3 linked regions of the Pigmentiphaga aceris genome follow. The protein of the gene in region 1 interacts with the protein of each later gene in a pairwise test. Links are inferred from orthologs where the notes say so. Each region holds a gene or a part of one and is shown on either strand. Other genes may lie near its edges. The genes, in order: ssb, recO and FXN63_RS26390.

Region 1 (11,084 bases):
GGACATGTATCTCGACATCGCCGCCCGTCACGAAGCGGGCGCGTCCTTGGAAGACGCCGTAAGTGGTGGTCTGGACCGGGCAATCGAGCAATACGGAAAATTCGTTGCGGGTTTCGGGCACCGTTTCCACCCCGTGGACCCACGCGCGCCCAGGTTGTTGGAACTGGTCGACGAGGCTGCCAAGGAAGGCATCGTCAGCGGCCGCTTTGCGGCCATCGGGCGAGGTGTTGAAGCGGAACTCGCTGCGCGCAAGGACGGCCGGCGCATTCCCATGAACATCGACGGGGCAACTGCCGTCATCTATGCCGAGCTGGGTTTTCCTGCACCGTTGGCGCGGGGGCTGTTCTGCCTGTCGCGTTCGGTGGGCATTCTGGCGCATGGCTGGGAACAGACGGGACAGGGCGGCCGCAACAAGGGGCCGATTCCGCGTGAATACCTCTGGACCTATGACGGTCCGGCCGCGCGTGAGGTGCCCACGCGCGTCTAGGGCACTTCATCAGTTTTATCAGTTTCACCACGGAAAAACGGCCGACAAACCATGCTTTGTCGGCCGTCATCAGTTTGCTGTGCCACAGGCGAGCACACCGAGCACACATTATTTACTGACGAATTTTCATTACCTGCGCCAGATATTTGCCGGTGTGACTGTCAGTCGACCCAGCGATATCTTCAGGCGTGCCCTGAGCCACCACGCGGCCACCGCCATCGCCGCCTTCCGGGCCCATGTCGACCACCCAGTCTGCGGTCTTGATCACATCCAGATTGTGTTCGATCACCACCACCGTATTGCCGGCTTCCACCAACTGGTTGATGACCTTCAGCAGCAAGGCAATGTCATGGAAGTGCAAACCGGTGGTCGGTTCATCCAGGATGTACAAGGTGCGCCCGGTATCGCGCTTGGACAATTCCAGCGACAGCTTCACCCGCTGCGCCTCGCCGCCCGACAGCGTGGTGGCGCTTTGGCCCAGGCGGATATAACCCAAACCCACATCGGCCAGCGTCTGCAGCTTGCGGGCAATCGTGGGCACGGCGTCGAAATAGGTCAGCGCCTGCTCGACGGTCAGGTCGAGCACCTCGCTGATGCTGCGGCCGCGATAGCGGATTTCCAGCGTTTCGCGGTTGTAGCGGCTGCCGTGGCACACGTCGCAAGGCACGTAGATGTCGGGCAGGAAGTGCATTTCCACCTTCACCACGCCATCGCCCTGGCAGGACTCGCAACGACCGCCCTTCACGTTGAAGCTGAAGCGGCCGGGGTCGTAGCCACGCGCACGCGATTCCGGCACGCCCGCGAACAGTTCGCGGATCGGCGTGAACATGCCGGTATAAGTGGCCGGATTGCTGCGCGGTGTACGGCCGATGGGCGACTGATCGACGCTGATGATCTTGTCGAACTGATCCAGCCCTTCAATGCTTTCGTAGGGCGCCGGCTCGGCCTGGCTGTTGTACAGGTGGCGCGACACCACATTGACCAAGGTGTCGTTGATCATGGTGGACTTGCCGGAACCCGACACGCCACTGATACACACCAGGCGACCCAGCGGAATGCGCAGATCGGCCGACTTCAGGTTATTGCCGGTACAGCCGTTCAAGGCCAGCCAGCCCAGTTCTTCCTGGTCTTTCACCGGGCGGCGATTGGGCACCGCAATGGACAGCACGCCATTCAAATAGCGGCCGGTCAGCGATTCCGGGTTATCAAGAATCTGCGCGGGTGTGCCTTCTGCCACGATGCGGCCACCGTGTTCGCCCGCGCCCGGTCCCATGTCCACCACCCAGTCGGCGGCGCGGATCATGTCTTCGTCGTGTTCGACCACAATCACGCTGTTGCCCAGGTTGCGCAGGTGGCGCAGCGTTTCGATCAGACGATCGTTGTCGCGCTGGTGCAGACCGATGGACGGCTCGTCCAGCACATACATCACGCCGGTCAGGCCGGAACCGATCTGGCTGGCCAGCCGAATGCGCTGCGCCTCACCACCGGAAATGGTGTCGGCACTGCGATCCAGTGACAGATAGCTCAGGCCCACGTTATTCAGGAAGGACAGGCGCGAGATGATTTCGCGCACGATGCGGTCGGCAATTTCCTTCTTCGCACCGTGCAGTTCCAGCGTTTCGAACCAGCGCAGGCACTCGGCCAACTGCATGGCTTCCACTTCAAAAATCGCCTGCTTGGCCGCATCTTCGCCCACGAACACATTGCGTGCTTCGGCCCGCAGACGTGAACCGCCGCAGTCGGGGCAGGTCTTCACGTTGCGATACTTGCCCAGCTCTTCGCGCACCGTGGCTGACTCGGTTTCCTTCCAGCGGCGTTCCAGATTGGGAATCACACCTTCAAAGGTGTGCACCTTCACACTGGCTTTGCCCTTCTCGTTCAAGTACGTGAACGGGATTTCCTCTTCGCCCGAGCCGAACAACACCCGTTCCTGCGTGGTCGGGTCCAGTTCCTCGAAGGGGGTGTCGATCTCGAAGTCGTAATACGCCGCCAGATTGGTCAGCAACTGGTGATAGAACGGGTTGCGACGGTCCCAGCCCTTGATGGCACCGCTGCCAAGGCTCAGTTCCGGGAAAGCCACCACGCGCTTCGGGTCGAAGAAGCCCACATGGCCAATACCGTCGCAAGACGGGCAGGCACCCACCGGGTTGTTGAAGCTGAACAGGCGCGGTTCGAGTTCCGGCAGGCTGTAACTGCAAATCGGACAGGCGTAGCGATTGGAGAACAGCTGCTCGTGGCCGCTATCCATATCCAGCGCAATAGCGCGGCCGTCTGCCAGCGTGATCGCAGTCTCGAAACTTTCGGCCAGACGCTGCTTCGATTCAGGTTTGACACGCAGGCGGTCGATCACCACGTCGATGTCGTGTTTTTCGGTCTTTTTCAGTTCCGGCAGCGATTCCACTTCCAGAATTTGCCCATCGACACGGAAACGCACATACCCCTGCGCCTGCAAGCGGGCGAAATCGTCTTCGAAGCTGCCTTTGCGGTCGCGCGCGATCGGCGCAAGAATCATCAGCCGCGTATCGGCGGCCATGGCCATTGCGTTGTCCACCATCTGGCTGACGCTTTGCGCTCGTAGCGGAACGTGATGATCCGGGCAAAAAGGCGTGCCGACGCGTGCAAACAACAGTCGCAGGTAATCGTGGATCTCGGTCACCGTGCCCACAGTCGAGCGCGGGTTATGGCCGGCAGCCTTCTGCTCGATCGAGATCGCAGGCGACAGCCCCTCGATCAGATCGACCTCGGGCTTGTCCATCAGCTGCAGGAACTGGCGCGCGTACGCAGACAGACTTTCCACGTATCTGCGCTGCCCTTCGGCATACAGCGTATCGAACGCGAGCGAGGATTTTCCCGAGCCGGATAGCCCCGTCATCACCACAAGCTGGTGGCGAGGCAGCTCGAGCGAGATGTTCTTGAGATTGTGGGTGCGAGCACCCCGGATACGAATGACATCCATCGACGCAGATAGCCCCTGCCGTACGGCTGGGCTTTTCCAAAGGGCAACTTGGTACTATATCGCGCTGCCGCATCCCGCCGCCATCTTTCCCAGGTCGTCGGGTTGGCAAGGCCTTGTTTGTCCCCGTCGCGCCACGCGTCCCCCTTTTCTGTTGCCATGTCCTCCAAGAGTTCCCTCAGCATGACCGCCGTCGAGCGCCGTGCCAGCATCGCGTTGGCAAGCCTCTTTGCGCTAAGAATGCTTGGCCTGTTCATGTTGCTGCCGGTGTTCGCCGTCGCCGCGCGCGGGCTGCCGGGCGGCGACGATCCGTCGCGGGTGGGTCTGGCGCTGGGCATGTATGGCCTGACACAAGCCTTCATGCAGATTCCCTTCGGCATCGCGTCCGACCGTTGGGGCCGTCGCCCCGTGGTGGTTGCGGGCCTGGTGTTGTTTATTGTCGGCAGTGTGATCTGCGCACTGTCCACCGACCTGTTCTGGATCACCGTCGGTCGCGCCATCCAGGGCAGCGGCGCAATTTCCGCAGCTGTTACAGCGTGGCTGGCCGATTCCACCCGTGACAGCGTCCGCACCCGGGCCATGGCCATGGTGGGTGCCTCCATCGGTATGACCTTCGCGGTGTCCCTGGTGCTGGCCCCGTTGCTGATCGGCGTGGGCGGCCTGGCGGGCCTGTTCTGGACCATCGGTTGCCTGGGGCTGGCGGCATTGGCAGTGGCGATGTGGGTGGTACCTACCGCACCCCCCGTGCCGAAACCACAGGTAAAAGTCCCCGTGCGGCGCGTCATCACCCACCCCGACCTGCTGCGCCTGAACCTGGGTGTGTTTACCTTGCACCTGATCCAGATCGCCATGTTCGTGGTCGTGCCGGCTGCCTTCATTCAGACCGGCGGCCTGAGCACGGCAGAACTGTGGAAGGTCTACCTGCCGATCGTGCTGGCGTCCTTTGTGGTCATGGTGCCCATGATCATTCTGGCCGAGCGGCGCGGCGCGCATCGCGGCATATTGCGCGGCGCAGTCGCCTGCCTGGTGGTGGTCTGCCTGGCCCTGACCTGGGCCCAGCAGCAGTTCGTGCCGCTGGTGATCGCCATGGTCGCGTTCTTCACCGTATTCAATGTGCTGGAAGCCATGCAGCCGTCTCTGGTGTCGCGGGTTGCCCCGCCCGCCTACAAAGGACTGGCGCTGGGCTTCTACAACACCAGCCAGGCGGTCGGCCTGTTTGCCGGGGGCGGCCTGGGCGGCTGGCTGGCCGCAAACGTCGGCCCGTCGGCAGTATTCGAAGTCGCCGCAGCAATGGCCTTGCTGTGGTTGGTAGTGGCATGGCGCATGACGCCGCCCGCGCTGGCGCAGGCAGCAGTTGCACCCGTCGACACCACCGAGACCATCAGGCCTGTTCCGTAACAGCATTCAGTCACCGACTGGGACAAACTTGCCCAAAGGTGCCTTGCTTGTTACGGCCGATCGCGTTTACATCATCTCAACTCGCGCCGGCACCCATGCCGAGCGCAGCGAACGCCCCCGCCAAGGCAGTTTGCACCAACAATCAACTGGAGAATGGCAATGGCATCCGTCAATAAAGTCATCATCGTCGGCAACCTGGGCCGTGATCCCGAAGTGCGCTATACGCCCGACGGCGCAGCGATCTGCAACGTGTCGATTGCGACCACGTCGAACTGGAAAGACAAGAACACCGGCGAGAAGAAAGAAGAAACCGAATGGCACCGTGTGGTCTTCTACAACCGCCTGGCCGAAATCGCCGGTGAATACCTGAAGAAAGGCCGCTCGGTCTACGTCGAAGGCCGCCTGAAGACCCGCAAGTGGCAAGACAAGGATACCGGTGCCGATCGTTTCAGCACTGACATCGTGGCTGACCAGATGCAAATGCTGGGCGGCCGTGAAGGCGGTGGCATGGGTGGTGGCGGCGGTGACGGTGGCTACGACGAGATGTCGCAAGCTGCGCCGCAGCAGCGTAGCGCCCCGCGCCCGAGCGCACCGCGTCAGGCACCGCAAGGTCGTTCCGCACCGGCTCCGTCGGCTGCGCCGAACTTTGCGGATATGGATGACGATATTCCGTTCTAAAGACCGTCTTTTCCTGACTGATTAACAAAAGGCCCGCAGCCTGATAGCTGCGGGCCTTTTGCATTGGTGGCGGTTTTTCCAAGCTTGCTGCCAACCCTCCGTCGCGCCAGGAAACTCTCCTGAGGACCAACCCCAGGTCCATGGTTCACATAGCAAATCGAATTAAGCAGTGCTTTAGGAAATTGGCAATTTTCCGCCCTCAACGGCACCCATACTGCGCGCACTGATTCACATTGCAGACCCCGCCTCAGGCATCGGCTGCTGTCTGCTTCCACCCCTGCCAACCGACACGCGCATATGAACCTCCAACAAACTCCCCGGGTAGCGTTGATCACCGGTGCCGCAAGTGGCATTGGTCGATGCGTTGCCGAAAAGATGGCCTTGACGCTCGGTGCTCGCATCTACGTCGTGGACAGAAACGCAGACGCCGCAGCAGCGGTAGCTGACGCGATCAACGCGGCTGGCGGTCATGCCAAGGCATGTGTCGTGGACCTTGCCGATAGCGCAGGGCTGCCCGACGCCTTGCATGCGCTGACAGCGGCTTTCGGGCCGCCGGACATTGTCGTGAACAGCGCGGGCGTTGCCGACATGGCCCCGGCCGGGGAATGCCCACCGGCCCAGTGGCAGAAAACGATGGCCATCAATGTGACGGCACCGATGCTCGCCATGCAGTTTGCGCTGCCGCACATGCGCAAGACAGGCTGGGGCCGGATCGTGAACATCGCATCGACAAGCGGGTTGCGCGCCGGCACGGGTCGGATGGCCTATGGCACCTCCAAGGCCGCGCTGATCGCCATGACAAAGCAATTCGCCATCGAAGAGGCGCAGTGGGGAATCACCGTCAATGCAATCGCACCCGGCCCGGTGGACACGCCGATGGTGCAGGCGCTGCATAGCGATTCGACCCGCGCCAGGTACGCCACCTTGGTTCCTATGCGCCGTTATGGCAAACCCGACGAGATCGCCAGCGGCGTGCTCTATCTCGCGTCGGATGACGCCAGTTATGTCACGGGGCAGACGCTGGCGATCGACGGTGGTTTCACCGCCGCAGGGGTTTTGGTGCCCGACCTGTTCGACAAGCCAGCAGCCTGATATCGCGACTCTTAACCCAAAGGACAGCACATGAACGTCTCTGATCTTTCCCAGAATCCCCTGCGCAAGAAATTTGCGCGCGGTGACACCACGTACGGCCTGTGGGTGACCCTTGAAAGCCCCACGATCACGGAGATCGCCGCCGCCATGGGCGCGGACTGGATCTGCGTGGATCTGGAGCACGGCGCGCTGGATTATTCAGACGTCCTGAACCATCTGCGTGCCGCGAAGGGCACGGACTTGGCCGTGCTTGCCCGGGTTCCGGCAAGCCGCGTGGACACGATCAAGAAGTGCCTCGACATCGGTGTGCATGGTGTCGTTCTGCCGCTGATCAACAACGCTGAAGAGCTGCATGAAGCCTTCAGCCACGCCCGGTATCCCACCGTTGGAAAGCGCGGCTTAGGGGGCGAGCGAGCAGTTCAATGGGGCTTGCGCGTCCAAGAATATATTCAGCGCGCGAATGAAGATGCGCTGGTCATTCCCGTGATCGAGACCAAGGCGGCGAGCGAGGATATCGAGCGCATTCTCGATGTTCCCGGCCTCGAAACCATCTTCTTCGGGCCAGCCGACCTGTCGTCGAGCATGGGCTACCTTGGCGAATGGGAAGGGCCGGGTGTGGCCGAAGACATTCTTCGGATTCAGCAGTCGGCAGCAACGCGCGGCATTGTGTCCGGTGTCATCGGCATGAACCCCGAGGACATGAAGAACAGGAGGGAGCAGGGCTTCAAGATGATCGGCCTGGGGTCGGACGGCGGCATGATCGTCAAGCAGTTCAAGCAGCTCTTCGGCACGCTCAAGGGCGAGACCTACGACCATAACTGGTTCTGAGCGCGGGCCACGCCGCACACCTCCGTGGCAGGGTCAGGTTAAGAAACCTGATCCTTGATCGCCGCAGCGATCTCCAGCAGGCGACTGCCGAGGATGGCGCGTCGCGGAAGAGACAGCCGCTTCTCTGCCGCCGCAATGCTTATCGCGACCAAGGGCTGGTTGGGCAGTGCCAGAGCAACGCCCAACCCGCCGCTTTGTGGCGTAACCAGCCCGCTGTTGAAGCAATAGCCCGTCGTTCTGGCTTCTTCCACCAATTTCCAGATTTCGACGTCCGTTGCCGCAGGCCAGTGCGCTGCGCGGCGATCGCAACTGTCTTTCAGGACGGTCGTGATTTCTGCATCCGGCAAGGCCGACAGTATCGCTGCACTGCCGGCACCGACACCAAGCGGAAACCGATCGCCGGGTTTCATCTGCTGCGTATGCAGTTCGACGACACCGAGTTCTTGAGACAGACAGATCGCCTCATGCGCATGTCGGACAGAAAAGAAGACCGTGTCGCCTGACTCCAGCGACAGCTTGCGCAAAGCCGGTCGCGCCAGCCGTTGCAAGTCATACGCGTGTTCCGCCGCCAGTCCTGCCGCAAACGTTTCGGGCCCGAGGCTGTAACGCCCCGATGCGGGGTCCCGGGATACGAAGCCTTCATCGACCAAGGCTTGCGTCAATCGGATCACAGTCGCTTTGTTCAGGTCCAAGCGTTGGACGAGTTCGCTCATGCGCAGACTGTCGGGACTCTTGCGAATCAGGAGCCGCAAGATGCTGAGGCCGCGTCTTAAGGTCTGCGCCCGGTCGCGGCGCTCGTACGGGTCCATGTTGTGTTTATTCATATCGATTTTGAATGGTCATGCTGCAGCGTGTATCGCGTCGTCAAGCACATTGGCTTGCTAGCCTGACTGCAGCGAAATCGCGTTCAGGGATCTCCTGTGAAGAAGGTGGCTTCGATATGGAAGAACTTTATTTCTGACCACGATTCCCGTCTGTTGATCAGCGTTTCTTCAGACCCCATGCCAAGCATGTAGCCAAGATTCGTCTTCTTATCGCGATAAAAATAGGGCGTTGAATCCCAACCGCAGCAGATGAACTTGAGTGTTGGTAAGCCGAAACTTTGCGTCATATACCGCTCGGCTTTCAGCGCATCTTTGCCCTTTACTTGGTAGCGAGCAACGAAAGGTTTTCCCTGTCTGTCGTTGGCTTGAACGCATTCGACAAGTTCCACGAAGTCAGGCTTGTCGCTGAGCGTCGCCAGGAAATCCTCGCAGCGTGCTTCCGCCTTTGCACCGCCAGCAGAGACACACAACACTGCGAAGAAAAGTCCTAGCGTAAGTCTTTTCATGTACGGCTCCACAACCAAGCTGCTCACATCAGTTCCTTTATCTTCCATACGCGTGTCAATCGAGTGGTTGTGAATACTGTTCCACTGCGCTCGCTCGTATCCGCTGAACGTAACGGGGTTGCCGGGCGTTTCGATGCGCTTTGGCACAAGCTCGGACGCCATGCCGTAACGCCGCACAACAGAGGGCGGTTGAACGTCGGCGCGGCCTGTTCTCATCGTGTGTTGCACAACGCCGCCTTCAGTCCGAATTTGCCTACGGCACAAAGCCCGAGTCGGGGCCAGAAGCCAGCTTTTGAAGCATGTCGATGACGGCACGCACCTTGGGCTGAAGATAGTGCGACTTGGGCCACACCACATGGATAGGCATCTCACCGCCCGCATAGTCCTCAAGCAGCGGTACCAGGGTGCCATGGTTCAAGTCATCGCCCACCAGCCAGGTTGGCATCTGCATGATGCCGCAGCCTGCCAGACCGGCGGCCAGCATGGCTTCACCGTCGCTGAACTCATGACGGACATGAATTTCCTGCTGCATCAGCGCACCTTCCGAGGTGCGCAGCAGCCACGTCTGCTTTTGCTGGCGGCGCGATCCAATGATGCAATCTCGTTGCCGCAGCTCATCTGGAGTACGCACAGTTCCATGTCGCGCCAGATAGGAAGGCGCAGCGCAAATCACCAGGCGTTGGGTGCCGAGCCGCTTGGCCACCAGGTTGCCGTCATCGGCCAGCTCGCCAATCCGAACGGATAAATCGTATCCCTCCTGAACCAAGTCCACCGTGCGTTCAGTGAAGGAGACCGTCAGGTCTAGCTTGTCGAATCGGGCAGCCATTTCCAGCAAGCCTTGCAAGATGTGCCGGCGACCAAAGGCACCCGGCAGTCCGATGTGTATGCGTCCTTGCGGCACCCAGTTGTCAGGCGCAAGGCCAGTCTCCGCTGCCTCCAATTCTTCGATGGCGCGCGTGCAGGCGGCCAGATATGACGCTCCCTCTGGCGTCAGGGTCAGCCTGCGGGTCGTTCGGTGCAGCAGCTTCAGTCCGATCCGTTCTTCCAGGCGGGTCACGCTCTTGGTCACGCCAGACGGCGTCATGCCCAATGTTTGCGCTGCTGCTGTGAAGCCGCCCGCCTTGGCCGTCGCAACAAACGCCTCAACACCCGCAAAACGGTCAATAGGATGATCCATTTGTTCCTGTGGGTCTTAAATGTTCGGAATCTAACCTGGATTATCTATCTTTGAAAAGATAATAAAGTCACAGTCATCGATTAGACAAGGATGACGATGCGCATACTTTTCACTCCCCACGATATGGCAGGCCAGCACTTACGCAACCGCGTCGTGATGGCACCCATGACCCGCTCGCGCGTCGCTGACGGCGTGCCGGATGTGTTGACGGAACGCTATTACCGCCAGCGCGCTTCGGCTGGGCTGATCATCACTGAAGGCATCAACGTCTCACAACAAGGGACCGGTTACCTGTTCACGCCGGGTTTATATACCGACGAGCACAGTGCAGCCTGGGGCAGGGTCACCGACGCGGTCCATGCAGACGGCGGACGCATTTTTGCCCAGCTGTGGCACGTCGGCCATAACTCCCATGTGTCCTTGCAAAAAGATGGTGCGGCCCCTGTGTCCTCGGTGGCGCGTCGTCCCCATAACGTAAATGCCTATGCTTGGGCTGCGCCTGGTGTGCCCGGCAATATCGCCACCAGCGAACCACGTGCGCTCAGCGCTGACGAAGTACAGGCGACCATCGGCGATTTTGTGGCGGCGGGTCGGCGTGCCATCCAGGCCGGTTTCGATGGTGTCGAGGTTCATGGTGCCAATGGCTATCTGTTCGAGCAGTTCATCAACGGTGAACTGAATACCCGACAGGACCGCTACGGCGGCAGTATCGATAACCGCTTGCGCCTGTTGTTGGAAACCGTTGACGGGCTGAGCACGGCGATTGGCAGCCAGCATGTTGGTGTGCGCATTTCTCCCTTCGGTCGTCTTTATGACATGCACCCGTACGACGATGAAAAACAGACATGGCTGACACTGGCCGCTGAGCTTGGTCGTCGCAATCTGGCGTATGTGCATCTGAGCGATCAGCGCACCATCGGTGCCGATTGCGAGACCGCGTTCTTCACGGATTTTCGCAAGGCATATCCCGGTACGCTGATCGTGGCGGGTGGTTTCGACCAGGACAGTGCCAACGCCGCCTTGAAGGCTGGCAAAGCGGACTTGATCGGTTTCGGTCAGCCCTTCATCGCCAATCCAGACCTGGTGGAGCGCATGGCCAATGGCTGGCCATTGGCGCAGGCGCAGCGTGACACGCTGTACG
Region 2 (11,115 bases), 2.1 Mb from region 1 along the record:
CTGATGGCTGCTCACGCCTCTGCGGCGGGGCTCGCACCTGATGCGGGCTTCGCCGTGTTTACCCGGTTGGTGCCGTCGCGGCGTGCCGCGCGGCTCGACTTGGGTCTGCATGGTGCGATCGTGCTTGCACTCGGCATTGCGGCGGCTGTCTGGCTGCCGCAAGCCAGTGGTGCAATCATGCTGCTGAGTATTGCGGTGGCGCTGGTTTCCTGGCGTCGTCGTGTCCATCGCAGCATGGCGGGATACCGCCACCTACATATTTCAGCAGACGGCGTATGGTCGCTTGCGCCCCTGGCGCGGCTGGACCAGCCAGATCGTCTGCTTCCCGATGTACTGACACGCTCACCACTGGGCTGTGTCAGCGTGCGCGGGCCGTGTTCCGGTCCGGCAACCCAAACCGTCTCTTCGACCAATGTGGTGTTGTGGTCCGACAGTATGTCGGCCGACGCCTGGCGCCGCCTGCAGATATGCGTGGCACGGTCGGCGCAGTTCCACGCGGAGGGCCAATGAGCGAACGCGAAGCGGACGCCATCCTGGTTGAACGCGTACAGCGTGGCGACAAGCATGCTTTCGAGCTGCTGGTGGTCAAGTACCAGCGAAAAATTCTTCGGCTCCTGTCTCGACTGATTCGCGATCCCTCCGAGATCGAGGATGTCGCACAGGAAGCTTTCATCAAGGCTTACCGGGCCTTGCCGCAATTCCGGGGTGAAAGCGCGTTTTACACGTGGCTGTACCGGATCGCGATCAACACGGCGAAGAACCATTTAGTCGCGTCAGGACGCCGTCCGAGCTCTCCATCTGAATTTGAGACCGAGGATGGTGAAACTTTCGACGAAACCGACACCCTAAGTGATAACAACACGCCCGAATCAGTGTTGGCGAGCCGTGAAATTGCGGAAACCGTCAACGCGGCGATCGAAGCTCTGCCCGAAGAGCTGCGCTCGGCGATCGTGTTGCGGGAAATCGAGGGTATGAGTTACGAGGATATTGCCGTCGCCATGGGTTGTCCCATTGGTACCGTGCGATCCCGGATTTTCCGGGCGCGCGAGGCAATCGCGTCGCGACTCAAGCCCTTGCTGGGGAACAACGATGATCGTCGCTGGTAGCGCGCATCGTTGCGGGTTTCGTAGCAAGCCCAATCGGTCCGGGTGCAAGCCCGGTGACGTGCATAGGCACGGCAAGGCATCAGTCAGACCGGCGCAGGCCGGTTTCGGAGGGTAATGACATGCAATCAGGCATGCGTCAACAAAACGGCTCGGTAGTCACGGCAGTTGCCGGTAATCATGGCGAACTCGTCGATTCAGATTCGGATATGGCGTGGTTGTCGGCATTCATGGACGGCGAAACTGGCGACGAGGACTTCTCCGACGCGCTGTCCAAGGCAGACGCCCGAGCAGACTGGGATGTCTATCACCTGATCGGTGATGTGATGCGCTCTCCGGCGCTGGCCCAACCGTTGAATGCCGGTTTTGCCGCCAAGGTATCTGCCACCATTGCCGCCGAGCCCGCCATTGTGGCTGCCCCGCGCCGAAACACGACAACGCGTCGCCGCAAGTTTGTCACCCGCTATGGTTTGCCCGGCTTGGCCGCTGCGGCCGCGGTGGCTTCGGTCACCTGGATGGCGCAGCCTTATTTCCTGCCGGGCGGATCGGGCACCAGCAGCCCGGCCATTGCCAGCAGCGTCGAGGCAGGTCGCCTGCCCGCCGGCGTGCAACTGGCTGACTATCTGGATGCCCATCGTCAATATTCCGGTTTGAATTCCGTACGCCAAGTGTCGGTGAGCGTCGGAACCACCGCAGCCCAGCGTTGAGGGGGCCGGGGATGGCGGTTAGTTCAGGCAACGGGCGTTTGTCCTGGTTGTTGTGCAGTGTGGTTGCAGCAGGCTTTCTGGCGCACGGCAGCGTGGCGTTTGCTACGCCGCCGCAAACCGATGGCAATGATCTGTCGGTGTTGCGCCGTATTCAGGCGGCTGCACAAAAACTTGATTACAGCGGTACCTATACTTATCAGCAGGGCAGCTTCATGCAGTCCTCGCGGCTTACCCATGTGGTCGATGCCACGGGCGAGCATGAGCGGCTGGAAATCCTCGACGGTGTGCCCACGGAATTCATTCGGCACAACGAAGAAGTGCAGTGCCTGATTCCCGACAAGCAATTGATCGTGATCGAGGATCGGCCCACCCGTGAGCGTTTCCCCGGTGTATTGCTGGGATCGGTGGAAGCCCTGGGCGATCGTTATCGCCTGTCGATCAAGCCCGAGCCGCAGCGTGTTGCCGACCGGGATTGTCAGGCCATCAGCCTCACGCCGGTCGACAGCGAACGTTACGGTTATCTGCTCTGTGCCGATGTCGAATCGGGTTTGCTGTTGAAGGCCAAAACGGTGGATGCCAATGGCGAGGTACTTGAACAGCTGGCGTTCACGTCCCTGACGGTGGGTGTTGGGGTTGACCGCAGCAAACTCAAGTCGAAGTGGTCGACCAAGGATTGGACCGTGCAACGCACGAAGGTGACGCCTATCGATCTGGCGTCCATGGGCTGGAACGTAGGTGAAGTGTCGGGCTTTCGCAAGGTGACCGAGGTCAAGCGGTCCATGGGCGAACGTTCGGACGTCAAGCAGTTGGTGATGGCTGACGGCATGGCTGCCATCTCGGTATTCATCGAGCCGGCTACCGATTCGCATCCGCAAGCGTCGGGGTCGATGTCGCGTGGTGCCATCCATGTATTCGGTCGTCGTTATGGCGAATACTGGCTGACGGTACTGGGTGAAGCACCGCCGGAAACCGTGCGCAAGGTCGCCGATTCGATTGTTCACCAACCCGCCTCGAAATAAGCCGGGCAGCCGCAGGTAATGGTTGCGGCACAATGTTTGCAGGTCGGCGCACCGTGTTCGGTTGCGCCGGCCTATGCTTGTTTGAATTTGCAGTGTTGAATTCGCCGTTTTTGAATTCGTTGTCCCTGAATTCGTTGTTTTGAATTCCCAGTTCCCGATTTCTGTTTCTTGACCCGGAGTGTTTCATGCCACAGTCCATGTCGCGGCGCTTTGCGCGTCACAGCATGCTCATGCTGTTTGCCGCGTTTGCCATGCTGATGGGTTCGATTGCACAAGCCCAGACGCGTGGTTTGCCTGACTTTACCGATCTGGTCGATCAGGCCGACCCCGCTGTCGTGAATATCCGTACCAGTGCGAAAATATCCGCACGCGGCCCCGCGCCTGGCGGCCAAGACCCCGCTGAACTGTTCAAATGGTTCTTCGGCCCCGATTTCGAAATGCCCGGTCAGGGCAATGGCCCTGGCACCACGCCGCGTGGTCCTCGTGGTGGCGGCGGTGGTGGTGGCGAAGAACGTGAAGTCCCGCGTGGCGTGGGCTCGGGTTTCTTCATCTCCAATGACGGTTTCATTCTGACCAACCACCACGTGGTGGCAGGTGCCGACGAGATTACGGTCACGCTGACCGATCGCCGTGAGTTCAAGGCCAAGATCATTGGCTCGGACCAACGTACCGACGTGGCGCTGATCAAGATCGAAGCCACGGGCCTGACCCCGCTGCGTATCGGTGATCCAAGCACCTTGCGCAAGGGCGAATGGGTCATGGCCATCGGTTCGCCGTTCGGCCTGGATTCGACCGTCACCGCTGGCATCGTCAGTGCGAAGGGTCGTGACACGGGCGATTATCTGCCGTTCATCCAGACTGACGTAGCCGTCAATCCGGGCAACTCGGGTGGTCCTTTGCTGAACATGCGCGGTGAAGTGATCGGCATCAATTCGCAGATCATCTCGCGCAACGGTGGCTTCATGGGCATCTCGCTGGCGATCCCGATCGACGACGCCATGCGTGTGGTGGAACAACTGCGCGCATCCGGTCGTGTGGTCCGTGGCCGTATCGGCGTGCAGATCGGCGAAGTCACCCGTGACATCGTTGAAGCCTTGGGCCTGAAAACCCAGCAAGGCGCATTGGTTCGTGCCATCGAAAAGGGTAGCCCGGCAGAAAAGGCTGGCATCCAGCCTGGCGACGTGGTTCTGAAGTTTGGCGATCGCACAATCGAGCGTTTGTCCGATCTGCCGCGCGCCGTGGGTGACACCAAGCCGGGCGTCAGCGTGCCGGTGCAGGTGTGGCGTCTGGGTAATTCCCGCACCGTCAACGTGGTGGTTACCGAGCTTCAGGCCGACAAGGATGCCAAGGTGCCCACCCCGGGCAAGGCACCCGACGAGCCCAAGAACCAGATCGACACCTTGGGCTTGGCCGTGATCGAAGTGCCGGCTGCACGTCGCGCTGAACTGAGCATCCAGGGTGGTGTGCAGGTGCAGACCGTGGAAGGCGCAGCGGAACGTGCTGGTATTCGTCCGGGTGATATCGTGATGGCCTTGGGTACCACGGAAATCGTCAACGTCAACCAGTACCGCACGCTGACCGCGAAGCTGGAAAAGGGTAAAACCTACGGCTTGCTGGTGCGCCGCGACGAACTGACCCAATGGGTTACCGTCAAGCTCGCCAAGTAATTTGCGATAGACGTCGGCAAATAAGCAGTAAAGAAGACGCCGCGTGCCGGTAGAAGTAAAATGCGGCACGCGACACGTCTGCCGACCGGGTTGAACCCGGCCGGCAGCACCGAACGGGGGCGCTTGGCGCCCCCTTTTATTTGAAGGATCACCGATCGGTTCTGTTCTGCCGGTCACTACGACATCGCATGCAGCAGATACGCAATTTCTCGATCATCGCCCACATCGACCACGGTAAATCGACCCTGGCCGACCGCATCATCCACCGTTGCGGCGGCTTGTCCGATCGTGAGATGGAGGCCCAAGTCCTCGACTCGATGGATATCGAACGCGAGCGCGGCATCACCATCAAGGCCCAGACTGCCGCGCTGAAGTATGTCGCGCGCGACGGCAAGACGTATGAGCTGAACCTCATCGACACGCCGGGACACGTCGACTTTTCCTACGAGGTCAGCCGCTCGCTGTCCGCGTGTGAGGGGGCCTTGCTGGTGGTGGACGCTTCTCAAGGCGTCGAAGCCCAGACCGTGGCCAACTGTTATACGGCGCTCGACCTCGGCGTTGAGGTCGTGCCGGTGCTGAACAAGATGGATCTGCCCTCGGCCGATCCCGACAACGCGCGCAAGGAAATCGAAGAAGTCATCGGCATCTCCGCTGACGAAGCGATTCTTGCCAGCGCCAAGACCGGCATGGGCATCGACGACATCATCGAAGGTGTCATCGCCCGTATTCCCGCGCCTGTTGGCGATCCGGACGGCCCGCTGCAAGCCCTGATCATCGACTCGTGGTTCGACAACTACGTGGGCGTGGTCATGCTGGTTCGTGTGGTCAACGGCACCTTGCGACCCAAGGAAAAGCTGCTGATGATGGCAACCGGTGCAACCCACCTGTGCGAGCACGTCGGCGTTTTCACGCCGAAGTCTCAGCCGCGCGAATTCCTGACGGCAGGCGGGGTGGGCTTCATCATTGCCGGCATCAAGACGCTGGAAAGCGCGAAGGTCGGCGATACGGTCACGCACGCGGCCAAGCCCGCGCCCGAGGCGCTCGGCGGCTTCAAGGAAGTCAAGCCGCAGGTGTTTGCGGGATTGTTCCCGGTTGAGTCCAGCGACTTCGACGCGCTGCGCGATTCGCTCGAAAAACTGAAGCTCAACGATGCCGCGCTGCAGTACGAGCCTGAAGTGTCGTCCGCACTGGGCTTTGGTTTCCGCTGCGGCTTCCTGGGCCTCTTGCACATGGAAATCGTGCAGGAGCGCCTGGAACGCGAATTCAACATGGACCTGATCACCACGGCACCGTCGGTGGTCTACGAGGTCGTGCAGCGCGACAACAGTGTGATCGAAGTCGCCAGCCCGTCGAAAATGCCTGAAGTCGGCCACATTCTCGAAGTGCGCGAACCGATCGTCACCGTCACTTTGTTCATGCCGCAAGAATATGTGGGCGTGGTCATCACGCTGTGCATCTCCAAACGCGGCAACCAGATGGACATGACCTACCACGGCCGCCAGGTTCACCTGGTCTATGAAATGCCGCTGGCCGAGATCGTGCTGGACTTCTTCGACAAGCTGAAGTCGGTGTCACGCGGTTATGCGTCCATGGACTACGAGTTCCTGGAATACCGTGCCGCTGACGTGGTCAAGGTTGACCTGATGATCAACGGCGACCGCGTCGATGCACTCGCCATGATCGTGCACCGTTCGAACGCGCGTTTCCGTGGCCGTGCGGTGACCGCCAAGATGCGTGAACTGATACCGCGCCAGATGTTCGACATCGCCATTCAAGGCGCAATCGGGGCGGAAATCATCGCCCGCGAGAACGTCAAGGCAATGCGCAAGAACGTGCTGGCCAAGTGCTACGGCGGCGACATCTCGCGCAAGAAGAAGCTGCTTGAAAAGCAGAAGGCCGGCAAGAAGCGCATGAAGAACGTCGGCAACGTGGAAATTCCGCAAGAGGCCTTCCTGGCCATCCTGCAGGTGGAGGACAAGTGATCGCTGCGATGCAAGGTTTGCAAGGGGCACGTGCATGAGTTTGAACTTTGCGTTGATCCTGTTCGTGCTGCTGGTGGTTACCGGCATTGCGTGGGCGCTGGACCGCTGGGTGCTGCAGCCGCAGCGTCGGGCGCGTGCCATTGCGGCGGGCGAACGTTTTGACAATGTCAGCGCACCGAGCATCCGTGCATCGAGCGGTGACGCCGAAGCAGCACGTCTGCGCCAGGAAGCGGTCAGTCAGGCCGCTCGCGCGCCGTGGTGGGTCGAATATTCGGCCAGCTTCTTCCCGGTGATCCTGTTCGTCTTCACCTTGCGTTCGTTCATCGTCGAACCCTTCCGCATTCCGTCGGGTTCGATGATTCCCACGCTGCAGGTTGGCGATCTGATCCTGGTGAACAAGTTCACCTACGGCATTCGCCTGCCCATCCTGAACAACAAGGTCATTCCGTTCAACGATCCCAAGCGTGGCGACGTGGTGGTGTTCCGGTATCCGGTCGACCCGCAAATCGACTACATCAAGCGTGTGGTCGGGCTGCCCGGCGACGAAGTGGCTTACCTGAACAAGCGCCTGACGGTGAACGGCAAGGTGGTACCGACTGCAGCAGCCGGGGATTATTTCGATCCCGACCGCGTGACCTATACGCAGCGTTTCACCGAGACCTTTGATGGTGTCGACCACGACATCCTCAACGATCCCGGCCGTTCCGGCGAGATCGGCATGGTCAGCTCCTTCCCCAATATGAATGCTTGCACGTACAGCAGGGAAGGGGTGCGCTGCACCGTGCCCGCAGGTAACTATTTCATGATGGGCGATAATCGGGACAACAGCCTCGATAGCCGTTATTGGGGCTTCATGCCCGAGGCGAACATCGTGGGCAAAGCATTCTTCGTATGGATGAATTTCAGCGACTTGAAGCGCATCGGACGATTCCATTGATCTGGTTCGTTGCCGCACCGTCCCGATTTCGCCCTGCGATGCGCATCACACGGTTGGCCGCGTGCCAGCCGTGTACCGCCAAGGCGAACGCATGAATTTGAGTTTGAATACGTTAGAAACCAAGCTGGACTACCAGTTTAAGAACGCTGCGTTGCTTGAACAGGCGCTTACGCACCGTAGTCACAGCGCCAAACACAACGAACGCCTGGAATTCCTGGGCGACAGCGTGTTGAATTGCTCAGTCGCCACCTTGTTGTACGAGCGCTTCAGCCGCATCGACGAAGGCGACCTGTCACGGCTGCGTGCCAATCTGGTCAAGCAGGCATCGCTGGCCGAAATCGCGCAGCGCCTGGACTTGTCGCGTTACCTGCGACTGGGCGAGGGCGAACTCAAGAGCGGCGGCTTCCGTCGCCCGTCCATCCTTGCCGATACGGTCGAAGCGATTTTCGGGGCGATTTTCATCGACTCGAATTTCGAGACGGCAGGCAAGGTGATTGCACGTCTGTACCAGCCAGTGATGGAAACCGTCGATCCCAAGACACTTGGTAAAGACGCGAAAACCTTGTTGCAGGAGTACCTGCAAGGGCGCAAGCTCGCATTGCCGATCTACACTGTGGTGGCTACCCACGGTGCGGCGCACAGCCAGGAATTCGAAGTCGAGTGCTCGATTCCGAAGCTTGAAGTGCAGGTGGTGGGCACGGGCGGAAGCCGCCGTGCCGCCGAGCAGGAAGGTGCCAAACGCGCGCTGGAAGCCGCACTTGCCATCAATGCAGTGCCGCCCAAGCGGGCACCGCGCGCCCGCAAGACTGCCCAACTGTCGCTGCCTGTTGCCGTGGTGCAAGCCGCCGGCATGGCACCTGCAGACACGTCCCCCGATTCATCCGCGTCAGGCGTATCGCCTGTCGCCAGTCCGTCAAAGTCATGAGCGATCAAACCGCCCCCCGTCCGTTCCGCTGCGGCTACGTTGCCATCATCGGCCGTCCCAATGTCGGCAAGTCGACATTGTTGAACGCCTTGGTTGGCGCGAAAATCAGCATCGTGTCCCGCAAGGCACAAACCACGCGTCACCGCATCCAGGGTGTACTGACGCGTGATCACGAGCAGTTCGTGTTCATCGACACGCCTGGTTTCCAGACCCGCCACGCCGGCACCATGAACCGCATGATGAATCGTGTGGTCAGCCAGTCGCTGGCCAACGTCGATGTGGTCGTGCAGGTAGTCGAGGCCGGCAAGTGGTCAGAAGGTGATTCCAACCTGCTGCCCATGCTGCCGCCGGCCGCCAAGACCATTCTGGCCGTCAACAAGACCGATCTGCTGAAAGATCGCGATTCGCTGTTCCCTTACGTGCAGAAGATCGTCGCGACGCATCCCTTCGATGCAGTGATTCCCGTCAGCGCGGCCAAGTCGCGCCAGCTGGATCACCTGCTCGACGAGATCGCCAACCGTTTGCCGGAAGGCGAGGCCATGTTCGAGGCCGATACGCTGACCGATCGTCCGGCGCGCTTCATTGCCGCTGAACTGGTGCGCGAAAAGATCTTCCGCCTGGTCGGTGACGAGTTGCCCTACGGCGCAACCGTGGTCATCGAACAATGGGAAGAGTCCGATGGCCATGCCCGCATTGCGGCATGTGTGATCGTGGACCGCGACAGCCACCGCCCGATCCTGATCGGTGCCAACGGCGAGCGCATGAAGCGCATTGCTACTGAAGCGCGCCAGGACATCTCCAAGATGCTCGACAAGCCGGTGCACCTGGAAGTTTATGTGAAGGTGCGTCGCGGTTGGGCTGATCGCGAAAACGCGCTGCGCGATCTGGGTTATGAGTGAAGTAGTGGGAAGGCGTCCGGCTGCTCGCAGCAGTCGGGCACGGCCGTCCCAACGCGTCGATGACGCACCTGCTTTTTTGCTGCACAGCTACGCGTATCGCGAAACCTCGCTGATTGCAGAAGTTTTTTCGCGTGCGCATGGCCGAGTGGCCATGGTGGCTAAAGGGGCCAAGCGGCCGCACTCGGCTTTGCGTTCGGTACTGGCCACGTTCCAGCCGCTGCGCCTGAGCTGGTCGGGCGGCGGCGAGGTCAAGACCCTGGTTCGGGCAGAGTGGGGCGGTGCCCCACAGCGCCTGGTCGGCTCGGCCATGATGTCGGCCTGGTATCTGAACGAGTTGCTGCTGCGCCTGATGGCCCGTGACGATGCGCACGAGGCTATCTACGACACATACATCGAAACCTTGGCGCGTCTGTCGTCCGGCGTTGGCGTGTCTGCTGCCTTGCGCAGTTTCGAGTGGGCCTTGCTGCGCGAGATAGGTTATGGCTTCGATCCGTCGGTGACCGAAAAAGGCGACCCCATCGAGGCGGACCGCTGGTATCGGGTTCAGGTGCAGGGTGGTGTCGAGCACGCCGATGCCAACGACGCCGGCAAGGCTGGCGTGGTGCCCGGAACCACGCTGGTGGCGCTGGTTGCCGACGACTTCGACGACGTACCCGACGAGCCAGCGCTGCGGCGCTTGCTGCGCGAACGTCTCGACTATCATATGAATGGCCGTCCGTTGGCGACGCGCCGTGTGCTTCACGATTTGCAGGACTTATGATCGATCTTGGCGTAAACATCGACCACGTGGCCACCTTGCGTCAGCAACGGCACACGATCTATCCCGACCCCATTCGCGCTGCCTTGCTTGCCGAGGAAGCCGGTGCCGATCTGATCACGCTGCATCTGCGTGAAGATCGCCGCCACATTCAAGACGCGGACGTATTTGCGTTGCGCGGCCAACTGCGCACCCGCATGAATCTTGAGTGCGCCGTTACCGAAGAAATGCTGGCGATTGCCTGCCAGGTGAAGCCGCAGGACGTGTGTCTGGTTCCCGAACGACGTGCGGAATTGACCACTGAAGGTGGCCTGGATGTCGCGGGCCATTTCGACACCGTGTCCAGCGCGGTCAAGCGCTTGCAGGACGCGGGCATTCGGGTGTCTTTGTTCATTGATGCAGACGCGCGCCAGATCGAGGCGGCAGCGCGTGCAGGTGCACCTGTCATCGAATTGCACACCGGTGCGTATGCGGAAGCGCCGGCTGAAGAATTCGATGCGCAACTTGCACGTGTGCGCAATGGTGTCGCCGATGGCCTGCGTGCAGGCTTGATCGTGAACGCCGGCCACGGCCTGCACCTGGGTAACGTCGAGCCGATTGCGGCGCTTGATGGCATCAAGGAGTTGAACATCGGTCACGCCATCGTTGCCGAAGCGGTGTTTGTCGGCTGGACCCAGGCGGTTCGCGAGATGAAGACCAAGATGCTTCAGGCGCGGCTTGCTGCTGTGCGCACGCAGCCGGGCATGGCGAAATGACAGACACGGCTGCTGACGGCAACGCATCCACTGAAGGCAAGCCTGTGACGCTTGCCGTGCAGGCACCGGCTGCATCGGTCTCGCCGAATCCCATGCCAGCGCCTGTCGCGATTGCCGGGATTGGCACTGACCTGCTGCGCATCGATCGCATCGAAGCCGCGTTGGCGCGTCGTGGTGAACGGTTCGCTGCCAAGATCCTCGGGCCTGAAGAACTTGCCAAGTTTCGTGCACGTTCTGCCCGTGATCCGCAGCGGGGGGTGCGCTTTTTGGCGACCCGCTTCGCCGCCAAGGAAGCGTTTTCCAAGGCTATCGGCCTGGGAATGCGCATGCCCATGACGTGGCGACGTGTGCAGACTTTGAACGC
Region 3 (5,239 bases), 570 kb from region 1 along the record:
CTGATGGTCAGTCCCTTGATCAGCTCCTTGCTGGCGATCTTGCGCACCCGCTCGTCCATTTCACGGGCAGCCTTGTTGGTGAAGGTCAGCGCCGCGACGTTGCGTGCGTGATAACCACAGTCACGCACCAGATACGCGATTTTCTGGGTGATCACGCGGGTTTTACCGCTACCGGCACCGGCCAGCACCAGACACGGGCCATCCAGATAGCGCACGCCCTCACGCTGGGCATCGTTCATGCCGGCATCAAGTGGCACGGGGCTGGGGACTGGGGCCGTGCCGTCCGCGCGTGCATCGGCGCGCGCCAACGCGCGCGAGGCGAAGGTGGGGCGTTCATCACTCATTTTGCGGTCCTACCGGTTGCACACCCGATTGCACACTCCCACTCCACCCCCACAGGCGCGAACCCGGACGCTGCTCAGTCATGCACGGCACATTCATGCGTCATATCTCCAACGGATCCACTTCCAGTTGCCAGCGCACCCGCGCCGACCCAGGCAAGTCGGCCAGACACGGGGCCCAGGCGCGCAGGAAGGCCTGCAAAGCCGGGCGGCTATCGCTTTCGACCAGCAACTGCGCGCGCTCCAGGTCGGCCACCTTCACGACCCGCAGCGGCACCGGATCGTAGACCATGACCTGCTCGGCACCCGGCAGATCCGGGCGCGCAGTGGGCAGGTCGCGGGCTTCGGTCAGGAAGGTCACGGCGGTCGCCAGTTCACGCGATTCGGCCGTCAATAGCGCCTGAAATGCGAAAGGCGGCAAACCCGCGCTGCGACGCTCATCCAGCGCGTACGCAGCAAACCCCGCATAGTCGTGGCGCACCAGGGCTTGGTACACCGGCTGTTCGGGGTAGCCCGTCTGAATATATACATCAGCCCCGCTGCCGCGCCGCCCTGCCCGCCCCGCCACCTGCATCAGTTGCGAAAACAGGCGCTCGGGCGCACGGAAATCGTGCGAAAACAACATGGCATCGGCGTTCAGTACCCCGACAAAACCCAGGTTGTGAAAGTCGTGTCCCTTGGCCACCATCTGCGTGCCCACCAGGATATCGACCTCATTGGCATGCACTTGCGCAAACAAAGCCTCGGCGCTTCCTTTGCGCCGGGTGCTGTCGGCGTCGATGCGCGCCAGTCGGGCATTCGGAAAGCGCGCCGCCAGGAATTCTTCCAGCCGCTGCGTGCCCCGCCCCATCGGTTGCAAGTCCTGGTTGCCGCAGTCCGGGCAGGCAGGCGGCACCCGTTCATGTGCACCGCAATGATGGCAGCGCAGCATGTGGCCGCTACGCATGCCCCGATGCAGCACCATGAAGGCCGAACAACGCTTGCAGGTGCTCATCCAGCCGCAGGCTTCACAATTGAGCACCGGCGCGTAACCACGGCGGTTCAGGAAGATCAGCGACTGCTCGCCACGTGCCAGCCGGTCTTCGATTGCCGCCACCAACTGCGGGGACAGCCCTTGTTCCAGCTTCAGACGGCGGGTATCGATCAGGGACACCGTGGGCGGCTCGGCTTCGCTGGCACGTTGCGGCAGCGACAGCTTCACGTAACGGCCAGACTCGGCGTGATGCCAGGTTTCCAGCGACGGCGTGGCCGATCCCAGCACAATGGGCACGTTGCGGTCGCGCGCGCGCCAGATCGCCAGGTCACGCGCCGAATAACGCAGGCCGTCTTGCTGTTTATAGGACGGATCGTGCTCTTCATCGACCACGATCAGGCCCAGCGCGGGCAAAGGCACGAACAAGGCCAGACGCGTACCCACGATCAGGCGAGCCTGCCCGCGCACCGCACGCAGCCAGGCTTCCAGCCGCTCGCCATCGGCCAGCCCGCTGTGCAACACGGCAACCGCGCCTGCCCCCACCGCCTGTTCAAGCCGGCGCGTGAGCACCCCTTCCAGCTGCGGCGTCAGGTTGATTTCCGGCACCAGCAACAGCACTTGCCGGTCGCTGCGCAACACGGCTTCTGCGGCGCGCAAATACACCTCGGTCTTGCCGCTGCCGGTCACGCCGAACAATACAAAGGTCTCGAACCCTGTCGCAGCAGCCAAGGTGTCCACCGCGTGTTGCTGTGCGGGGTTGAGCGTAGGCGCTGCCGCAACCGGGGCGGCATCCCCCGTCTTGCGTTTGGCAGCCCGGGCGTCGATGCGCGCAATCGGGCCGCCCGCCGAGCGGGCACCTTCGTAGGCAGCGGGCTTGCGCAAGGCACCGGGCAAGGCCGGCAGAATCACTTCCCCCAGGGGCCGCTGATAATAATCGGCCGCAAAACGTGCCAATTTCATCCAGTCGGCAGCCAGCGGTGGCATGTCGTCCAACACGGCATCAATCGCGCGGACCTGGGCGGGCGGGTACGTGGGCGCAAGCGGCGTGTCGGCCACCACCCCCACCATGCGACGCGGCCCGAAGCGCACGATTACCCGCGTGCCGATGGCAACAGGCCGATCGGCACGGTAGTCGAACAGACCCGGCAAGGGCACGTCCAACGCGACGCTCAACCAATGGGTGTCGGCTGATGCACCCGTACTGACAGCCGCGATATCGTCGCGCTGCCCGGGCACAACCATGCCCCCGCGCGAGGCCTCAGGTGCCGCGCTGTCGTCATCGAGCGGGAGATCAGGCAGCGCCATACGGGTCCATCGAACTTAAAGTGAATCCTTGAAGTTTGCCGTAAGCGCAGGCGCGGGCTGCGGATTTCAAGGTTTCCCACAGAACCTGTGGACAACTTTGGGGACAACGCAGAAAAAAACCGCTTGAGTGCCGCTTGCATGTACAGAAGCGTGGTAAGGCACTTAAATCGAGTTTTTTATGTTCCCTTATAAATCAAGGACTTAATGCGTTTTCTCAGGCGCTGCCTGGGACAGCGCTGACTTGACAGGCAGGAAAAGCCGACATGTGTATAAGTACCGTTTACCGGTACGCTGACTTGCGGGTACTTATGGGTACTCGCACAGAAGTGCCCACTCACACCGCTGGACGGCGGCAGTGGTGGGTGTCCCGACTCGGGACACCCTGCAGACTATTGATGCCAGCGACGGCTGTGCGAATGTACGGTTTCCACCAACTCGACCACTGCTTCGGGCGGCGTGAATTGTGAAATCCCGTGACCGAGATTGAAGACGTGCCCTGCGCCCGGGCCAACTTGCCCAAAGCTGTCGAGCACCTTGATGGCTTCGCGGGCAATGTTGCCCGGGCCGCCGAACAAGGCCATCGGGTCCAGATTGCCTTGCAAGGCCACCCGGTCACCGACGCGCTTGCGTGCGGCACCCAGATTGACCGTCCAGTCAACGCCGACCGCATCGCAGCCCAGATCGGCAATCGATTCCAGCCACAGCCCGCCGCCCTTGGTGAACACCACCACCGGCACCTTGCGGCCGTCACGTTCACGCGTCAGGCGCGACACGACCTGCTGGGTGTATGCCAGCGAAAACGCCTTGAAAGCATCATCGGCCAGCACACCACCCCAGCTGTCGAACAGCATGACAGCTTGCGCGCCCGCTTCGATCTGGGCATTCAGATATTGCGCCACCGCTTCGGCATTGATCGCCAGAATACGGTGCAGCAGATCCGGGCGCTGGTAGAGCATGGTTTTCACGGTACGGTAGTCAGACGACCCTGCACCCTCAACCATGTAACAGGCGAGCGTCCACGGGCTGCCGGAAAAACCGATCAAGGGCACACGGCCGTTGAGCGCACCGCGAATCTGGCGCACGGCATTGAACACGTAATCGAGCGAAGCCATGTCCGGCACCGCCAGCGCATTCACGGCTGCCTCGTCGCGAATCGGACGTGCAAAGCGCGGACCTTCACCAGCGGCGAAGTCCAGGCCCAGACCCATTGCGTCCGGCACCGTCAAGATGTCAGAGAACAGGATCGACGCGTCGAGCGGGAAACGCTCAAGCGGCTGCAAGGTCACTTCGGTCGCGTAATCGGGATTCTTGGCCAGCGACAGGAAAGAACCGGCGCGTGCGCGGGTGGCGTTGTACTCGGGCAGGTAGCGTCCGGCCTGACGCATCAACCAGATCGGCGTGTACTCGGTAGGCTGGCGAAGCAGCGCGCGCAGGAAGACGTCGTTCTGAAGAGGCGTGGCAGACACTGGGCAAGGCCTTGAAGGTAGCGCGGAACCCGCAATTCTAACCTGTGCGGCAGACCCGACCAATGATTTGGGACAACAGTGGGCCATGAACCACCCGTCGTCCCGCTTCCGCCCGATCAATTGTCTGCCTGACCTGCTGTGTCGATCTTTGCCGCAATCAAACTGGGGCATTCAGCTCGCGCTGCGAAACGGCTCGGCGGCGATTTCGTGTTTGCGCATCAGTTGCCAGAACGCACGGCGGTTCTTGTCGGCGGCACGTGCTGCCTTCGAGATGTTGCCCTGATGGTGCCGCAACATGTTCTTCAGATAACGACGCTCGAACTCGGTGACGATGCGCGCCTTGGCGGCCCGGAAAGGCTCGTCAGCGGTCAGACGCGAGCGCAGCGGCGGGGCTTCGGTTTCTTCGACACTGACCGTGCTTGCCTCAATAGGCGCTGCGCTCGGTGCCGCTGCACGCGACCACGTGCACTGCCGCAGGCGCACCTTCAAGTCGTCTGCAGTGGCCGGGTCACGCAAAAAGTCGCGCATGCCCAGCCCCAGCAAGTCTTGCAGGCCAGCCGCCTGAAGATCGCGAGCCAGTCCCAGAATGGGAGTGTTCAAGGTACCCAGGGCATTGGCAAGCGCCAGCCTGGTCCACCCCAGCGTCAGCGGCGTGACGGGCATCAGGCAGACGTCGAAACGGCGCAATGCCAGCGCTGCGTCGCGCAGACTCCCGGCGCTTGCCCGCCCCAGTCCGCCGTAACGTGCGTCACCCAGATCCACCATGTGCAAGGTAATACCGCCCAGCTGTCCCGCGTGCATGTCGATGAAGCTGCGCATCCAGCTTTCCTGGCCAGGCAACACCAGCACTGCACAATCAACTGACTCTCTCATACCCCAAAACCTGTAACAAGTAAGTAACACCTGAAGGCTACTTGGGCGTAAAAGTGCTTTCCATTCGCATTTCACACAACGTAAAAATGCCTAGTCCAAATAGATGATTCACAGGGACAAAGCAGGTCTGCGCCGGTCGACCGACAGCAAGATGCAGGCAACTTTCAGCGACAGCGGTCTACACGTAATCAACGGCAAAACTTCTGAATGTGATCACCTAGATAAATCGATCACAAAATACGAAGCTTTTTTGCCCATTGGGGTCGGCTGCACGTTGGCTC

The links.
Region 2: the proteins of ssb (region 1) and recO interact in binary tests that used the Escherichia coli proteins (3 or more experiments, as listed by UniProt). The link is inferred for Pigmentiphaga aceris from one-to-one orthologs.
Region 3: the proteins of ssb (region 1) and FXN63_RS26390 interact in binary tests that used the Escherichia coli proteins (3 or more experiments, as listed by UniProt). The link is inferred for Pigmentiphaga aceris from one-to-one orthologs.

The regions. Positions count from the first base shown.
Region 1 is NZ_CP043046.1:5,529,282-5,540,365, reverse strand. The notes cover bases 3,788-6,756. They hold ssb (single-stranded DNA-binding protein), read left to right. Parts: upstream 3,788-4,997; coding sequence 4,998-5,516; downstream 5,517-6,756. Other genes in these bases: FXN63_RS23820 (HpcH/HpaI aldolase family protein), read left to right, coding at 6,639-6,756; FXN63_RS23825 (SDR family NAD(P)-dependent oxidoreductase), read left to right, coding at 5,814-6,608; FXN63_RS23835 (MFS transporter), read left to right, coding at 3,788-4,838. Outside these bases: FXN63_RS23845 (citryl-CoA lyase), read left to right, coding at 1-487; excinuclease ABC subunit UvrA, read right to left, coding at 600-3,443; more of FXN63_RS23835, read left to right, coding at 3,600-3,787; more of FXN63_RS23820, read left to right, coding at 6,757-7,436; FXN63_RS23815 (IclR family transcriptional regulator), read right to left, coding at 7,475-8,245; FXN63_RS23810 (DUF4952 domain-containing protein), read right to left, coding at 8,344-8,928; FXN63_RS23805 (LysR family transcriptional regulator), read right to left, coding at 9,020-9,943; FXN63_RS23800 (alkene reductase), read left to right, coding at 10,040-11,084. UniProt on the Escherichia coli protein: Plays an important role in DNA replication, recombination and repair. Binds to ssDNA and to an array of partner proteins to recruit them to their sites of action during DNA metabolism. Acts as a sliding platform that migrates on DNA via reptation.
Region 2 is NZ_CP043046.1:3,386,577-3,397,691, reverse strand. The notes cover bases 8,116-11,115. They hold recO (DNA repair protein RecO), read left to right. Parts: upstream 8,116-9,231; coding sequence 9,232-9,999; downstream 10,000-11,115. Other genes in these bases: acpS (holo-ACP synthase), read left to right, coding at 10,844-11,115; FXN63_RS14660 (pyridoxine 5'-phosphate synthase), read left to right, coding at 9,996-10,751; era (GTPase Era), read left to right, coding at 8,337-9,239; rnc (ribonuclease III), read left to right, coding at 8,116-8,340. Also shown: fabF (beta-ketoacyl-ACP synthase II), read left to right, coding at 1-4; FXN63_RS14710 (protein YgfX), read left to right, coding at 4-510; RNA polymerase sigma factor RpoE, read left to right, coding at 507-1,106; FXN63_RS14700 (sigma-E factor negative regulatory protein), read left to right, coding at 1,238-1,810; FXN63_RS14695 (MucB/RseB C-terminal domain-containing protein), read left to right, coding at 1,849-2,829; FXN63_RS14690 (Do family serine endopeptidase), read left to right, coding at 3,015-4,496; lepA (translation elongation factor 4), read left to right, coding at 4,685-6,478; lepB (signal peptidase I), read left to right, coding at 6,513-7,415; more of rnc, read left to right, coding at 7,513-8,115. UniProt on the Escherichia coli protein: Involved in DNA repair and RecF pathway recombination.
Region 3 is NZ_CP043046.1:6,103,082-6,108,320, forward strand. What follows is about bases 1-2,914. They hold FXN63_RS26390 (primosomal protein N'), read right to left. Parts: upstream 2,557-2,914; coding sequence 445-2,556; downstream 1-444. Other genes in these bases: FXN63_RS26385 (UvrD-helicase domain-containing protein), read right to left, coding at 1-239. Outside these bases: hemE (uroporphyrinogen decarboxylase), read right to left, coding at 3,009-4,085; FXN63_RS26400 (helix-turn-helix domain-containing protein), read right to left, coding at 4,257-4,958.